2 linked regions of the Anaeromyxobacter diazotrophicus genome follow. The protein of the gene in region 1 interacts with the protein of each later gene in a pairwise test. Links are inferred from orthologs where the notes say so. Each region holds a gene or a part of one and is shown in the gene's direction. Other genes may lie near its edges.

Region 1 (3,040 bases):
GGACGCGGCGCTGGCGCCGCGCGCTCGCCCTGGTGACCGCGATCGCCGGGCTCGGCGCCGCCGCGGCGGCCGCGCCGCGCGGGGCCGCCCTGCTCCGCTCCGCCGAGTCGCTGCGCATCCGCACCCTCCGCTTCGAGGGCCTGGAGCGCGCTACCGCCGACGAGCTGCTGGCGCTCTCCCCGGTCCACCCCGGCGACCACCTCCTCACCGCCGACGTCGACGGCCTCGAGCAGGCGCTGGCGCGCCACCCCTGGGTGGCCCGGGTGGAGGTGCACCGGAGCTGGCCCCCCGCGCTGACGGTGCGGGTGGTGGAGCGCCACGCGGCGGCGCTGGTCGATCTCTCGGGCCTGTACCTGGTCGACGAGGCGGGCGAGCCGTTCAAGCGGGCCGCCGCCGGCGACGGGCTCGATCTGCCGGTCGTGACCGGGCTGTCGCGAGCGGACTACGTGCAGCGCCGCGACGCCGTCGCGCCGCGGCTGCGGGGCGCGCTGGCGCTGGCGCGCGCCTGGCGCGAGGGCGGCCGCGACGCGGCGGCCCGGCTCTCCGAGATCCACCTCGATCCCGGAGACGGCACGACGATCTACGTGGGCGACGAGGGCGTCCAGGTCCGGCTCGGAACGGGCGACCTGGAGGCGAAGCTCGGCCGCCTCGAGCAGGTGCTCTCGGCGCTCCGCGCCGAGGGAAGGAAGGCGGAGGTGCTCCACCTCGACAACCGGCTCCACCCGTCCTGGGTGACGGTCCGGCTGGCGAAGGTGGATCTCCTGCGAGCGCAGGGGCAGGCGAATGAGCCTGGCCCGGAGCGAGCGGGGGGCATGGGGGGGCGCAGCATTGCGCCCCCCCATCTCGATCAGCTGAAGGTAGCGAGCCCGAGAGGGCTCTAGGACAGGACGAAGCGCGACTGCGCCAACTCGTCCGGAGGTGGGTCATGGCGAAGAGCGGAGACATCCTGGTCGGCCTCGACATCGGGACGACCAAGATCTGCGCCATCGTCGGCGAGATGACCGACGAGGGCATCGACATCATCGGGATCGGCACGCACCCGTCGAAGGGGCTGCGCAAGGGGGTGGTGGTCAACATCGACGCCACCGTCGCCTCGATCAAGCGGGCGATCGAGGAGGCGGAGCACATGGGCGGCTGCGAGATCTCGACCGTCTACACCGGGATCGCGGGCGGCCACATCAAGGCCTTCAGCTCCCACGGCGTGGTGGCGGTGAAGGACAAGGAGGTCCGGCAGACGGACGTGGACCGCGTCATCGACCAGGCGAAGGCGGTCGCCATCCCGCTCGACCGGGAGGTCATCCACGTCCTGCCGCAGGAGTTCATCGTCGACGACCAGGACGGCATCAAGGAGCCGGTCGGCATGAGCGGCGTGCGCCTCGAGGCCAAGGCGCTCATCGTCACCGGCGCCGTCTCGTCGGCGCAGAACATCATCAAGTGCTCGCAGCGGACCGGCCTCAACGTGGCCGACATCGTGCTGCAGCCGCTGGCCTCGTCGCTGGCCGTGCTCTCCGACGACGAGAAGGAGCTCGGGGTCTGCCTGGTGGACGTCGGCGGCGGCACCACCGACATCGCGATCTTCTCGAACGGCGCCATCGTGCACACCGCGGTGCTGTCGCTGGGCGGCAACCACCTCACCAACGACGTGGCGGTGGGGCTGCGCACGCCCACCCACGAGGCGGAGCGGATCAAGAAGCAGTACGGCTGCGCCATGGCGTCGATGGTGGACAAGGAGGAGACCATCGAGGTGCCGAGCGTCGGCGGCGGGCAGCCGCGCGTCCTCTCCCGCCACATCCTGGCCGAGATCATCGAGCCGCGGGTGGAGGAGATCTTCATGCTGGTCCAGCACGAGATCCAGAAGTGCGGGATGGAGGAGCTGCTCGCCTCCGGGGTCGTCATCACCGGCGGCTCGACGCTCCTCCACGGCATGCCCGAGATGGCCGAGGAGGTGCTCGGGATGCCGGTGCGGCGCGGGCTCCCGCGCAACATCGGCGGCCTGGTGGACGTGGTGAAGGGCCCGCAGTTCGCCACCGCGGTGGGGCTGGTGAAGTACGGCGCGCGCCAGGTGGAGGCGAGCCCCCACTTCAAGATCCGGGACGAGAACGTCTACCGGAAGGTGCGCAACCGCATGCAGAAGTGGCTCGGGGAGATCTTCTAGGTGCGCGAGCACGAAAGGGACCAGGACATGATCGAGCTCTCGGACAGGAACGAGCCCGGCGCGCGCATCAAGGTGATCGGCGTCGGCGGCGGCGGCGGCAACGCCATCAACACCATGGTGGCCGGGCGGCTGGAGGGGGTGGAGTTCATCGCCGCCAACACCGACGTGCAGGCGCTCGCGGCCAACAAGGCCGGGGTGAAGATCCAGCTCGGCAAGGCGTCCAGCCGCGGCCTCGGGGCGGGCGCCAACCCGGATCGCGGCCGCGAGGCGGCGCTGGAGGCGCGCGACGCCGTCGCCGACGCGCTGGCGGGCGCCGACATGGTGTTCGTCACCGCCGGCATGGGCGGCGGCACCGGCACCGGCGGCGCGCCCATCGTGGCGGACGTGGCGAAGCAGTCGGGCGCGCTCACGGTGGGCGTCGTGACGAAGCCCTTCCTGTTCGAGGGCAACAAGCGCCGGAAGCAGGCCGAGCAGGGCCTGGCCGAGCTCAAGGCGGCGGTCGACACCCTCATCGTCATCCCGAACCAGCGGCTCATCTCGGTGGCGGGCGAGAACGTCTGCCTGGCGGACGCCTTCAAGCGCGCGGACGAGGTGCTCCTGCACGCCGTGCAGGGCATCAGCGACATCATCACCGTGCACGGGCTCGTCAACGTCGACTTCGCCGACGTGCGCACCATCATGTGCGAGCAGGGCATGGCGCTCATGGGCACCGGCCGCGCGGCCGGCGACCGGCGCGCCATCGAGGCGATGCAGGCCGCCATCAGCTCGCCGCTGCTGGAGGACGTCTCGCTCGACGGCGCGACGGGCCTCCTCGTCAACATCACCGGCGGCCCGTCGCTCACCCTCTACGAGGTGAACGAGGCGGTCACGATGGCGCAGACGGCG
Region 2 (2,894 bases), on another replicon or contig:
CCCTGCCCTCCTTCCGCCCGCTCGGGGCGAAGAGCAGGGACGGGGCCGAGGTCCACGGCTGGCTGATGACGCCGCCCGGGCACCGGGCGGGCGAGCGCCATCCGGGCGTGGTCCTCGTCCACGGCGGGCCGCAGGGGGCGTGGAAGGACGCCTGGAGCTTCCGCTGGAACCCGCTCCTCTACGCCGCCCGGGGCTGGACGGTGGTGCTGCCCAACCCGCGCGGCTCGACCGGGTTCGGTCAGGCCTACCAGGACGCGGTCCGGATGAGCTGGGGCGGCGCGCCCTTCGACGACGTCATGGCGCTCACCGACGCGGCCCTGGCAGGGGGTGAGGCGGACGGGGCGCGACTCTGCGCGGCGGGCGCCAGCTACGGCGGGTACATGGTGAACTGGATGAACGGCCACACCGACCGCTTCCGCTGCCTCGTCGCGCACGCCGGCGACTTCGACCTCGAGGCGGCGTACTACGACACCGAGGAGCTGTGGTTCCCGGAGTGGGAGCTCGGCCGGCCGTGGGAGGACCGCACGGCCTACGAGCGCTGGTCGCCCCACCGCTTCGTGCAGCGCTGGCGCACCCCCACCCTGGTGACGCACGGTGAACTGGACTATCGGGTCACCGTGACGCAGGCCCTCTCCACCTACACCGCCTTGCAGCGGCTCGGGGTGGAGTCGCGCCTGCTCGTCTTCCCCGACGAAGGGCACTGGATCCTCCGTCCGAAGAATGCGCGCGTGTTCCACGATGTTGTGTTGTCGTGGATCGCGGACCACCTGGGCCGATCGCCGGCCCCCGCGGCCCGCCCCGATAACCCTTGAAATCTTCGGCGGGAAGCGTTCATATCCCGCCGTCTCCCGCCCTCCCGCCCCCGGACGACAAGACCGTGCTCGACTGGCTCCACAACGTGCTGTCCCGCGATCTCGCGATCGACCTCGGGACGGCCAACACCCTCATCTACATCCGTGGCATGGGCATCGTCTCGAACGAGCCCAGCGTGGTGGCCGTCCAGCAGGACGCGCGCGGCGGTCGGCGCGTGCTCGCCGTGGGCAAGGAGGCGAAGGAGATGCTGGGCCGCACGCCCGGCAACATCGTCGCCATCCGGCCGATGAAGGACGGCGTCATCGCCGACTTCGAGATCACGGCGGCGATGCTCAAGTACTTCATCAACTCGGCCCACAACCGGAAGAAGTTCGTCCGGCCGCGCATCATCATCGGCATCCCTTCCGGGATCACCGAGGTGGAGAAGCGGGCGGTGCGCGAGGCGGCGGAGAGCGCGGGCGCGCGCGAGGTCTACCTGATCGAGCAGCCCATGGCGGCCGCCATCGGCGCCGGCCTCCCCATCACCGAGCCGTCGGGGAACATGATCGTCGACATCGGGGGCGGCACCTCCGACGTGGCGGTCATCTCGCTGGGCGGGATCGTCTACAGCCGCTCGGTGCGCATCGCCGGCGACAAGATGGACGAGGCGATCATCCAGCACATCAAGCGCAAGTACAACCTCCTCATCGGCGAGCGCACCGCCGAGCTCATCAAGATGGGCATCGGCACCGCCTATCCGACCGAGGAGGAGCTGACGATGGACATCAAGGGCCGCGACCTCGTGGCCGGCGTCCCGCGCACGCTCACCGTGACCTCGAGCGAGATCCGCGAGGCGCTCTCCGAGCCCATCAACGGCATCGTCGAGGCGGTCAAGGTGACGCTGGAGCGCACGCCGCCCGAGCTCGCCGGCGACATCGCCGACCGCGGCATCGTCCTCGCCGGCGGCGGCGCGCTGCTGAAGAACCTCGACACCCTGCTCCGCGAGGAGACCGGGCTGCCGGTGTTCCTGGCCGAGGATCCCCTCTCCGCCGTCGTGATCGGCGCGGGGAAGGCGCTGGAGGAGCTGGACATCCTCCGGCAGGTCGCGGCGCACAGTTAGAGCCGGGCTGCGCCCCGCCCCGCCGAGCGAAGCCCGTCGGGGCCCCACCCTGCTCGGCGGGTCCCGTGCGCCTTCGCGCGCGGCTTCGCCGCGTCCGCTCCGGCGCCCCGCCGAAGAGGGGGCTCCGCCCCCTCCCCACCTGCGGTGGGCCCCCACCCCAGCGAGCAGCCCTGTGGCTCTCGCGCCCCGGAGCGACCTACTGGGCGGCGCAGGGGCGCAGGGTGGCGGACGCCAGCACCGCGCCCTTCGCCTGGGCGGCGCGGGCGAGCTGCTGCTCCTTGGCCGCGCCGGCGCAGTCGCCGCGCGCCGTGAGCACCTCGGCCAGCACGACGTGCGGCTCGGGCGCGCCGGGCGCGCGCTCGACCGCGGTCCGCGCCATCGCCAGCGCCTGGTCGAGCTGCCCCGCCTCGAGCAGCTTCCGCGCGAAGCGCGCCTGCAGGCCGGCCTTCACGGCGTCGGACTCGTCCACCGGCGCGGCCGGCGGGTCGAGCACCGCGGCCAGCTCGCTCCGGCCGATCTCGCCGAGCAGGAGCCGCACCTGGGCCACCACCCGCGCCTCCAGGTTCACCTTCCGGAAGTGCTCGTAGGCGGCCAGGTGGTGCTGCTCGTCGGCGATCCCGATCACCGGGTGCAGCCGCACGCCCAGCTTGCCGTAGAGCGCGTCGCCGCGGTCGAGCAGCACCGGCATGGCGATGCCGGACTGCTTCACCACGCGGCGGACCTCCGCCTCCGCCTCGTCCCCCGAGGCCACGGCCACGAAGCGCACCGCCTTCCCGGCCAGCTCCTTCTCCACCCGCGCCAGCCGGGCCAGCACGTCGGCCGAGTTCTCCTGGCCGGTGCGGAAGAACACGAACACGCTCACGCGGGTGGGGGCGAGCAGGTGCGCCTTCCCTCCGCCCAGCACCGGCAGCTCGTCGTCGGGCAGCTCGCTCCCCACCTCGAACGCGAACGCGCTGGCGGCCGCGGGCGCGGCCAGCATCAG

Evidence for each region.
Region 2: the proteins of ftsA (region 1) and HWY08_RS17090 interact in binary tests that used the Escherichia coli proteins (3 or more experiments, as listed by UniProt). The link is inferred for Anaeromyxobacter diazotrophicus from one-to-one orthologs.

Annotation. Positions count from the first base shown.
Region 1 is NZ_BJTG01000003.1:349,326-352,365, reverse strand. The notes cover bases 238-3,040. They hold ftsA (cell division protein FtsA), read left to right. Parts: upstream 238-925; coding sequence 926-2,155; downstream 2,156-3,040. Other genes in these bases: ftsZ (cell division protein FtsZ), read left to right, coding at 2,183-3,040; HWY08_RS07565 (cell division protein FtsQ/DivIB), read left to right, coding at 238-881. Also shown: more of HWY08_RS07565, read left to right, coding at 33-237. UniProt on the Escherichia coli protein: Essential cell division protein that assists in the assembly of the Z ring. May serve as the principal membrane anchor for the Z ring.
Region 2 is NZ_BJTG01000008.1:236,938-239,831, forward strand. It holds HWY08_RS17090 (rod shape-determining protein), read left to right. Parts: upstream 1-877; coding sequence 878-1,912; downstream 1,913-2,894. Other genes in the region: HWY08_RS17085 (alpha/beta hydrolase family protein), read left to right, coding at 1-812; HWY08_RS17095 (thioredoxin domain-containing protein), read right to left, coding at 2,109-2,894. UniProt on the Escherichia coli protein: Forms membrane-associated dynamic filaments that are essential for cell shape determination. Acts by regulating cell wall synthesis and cell elongation, and thus cell shape.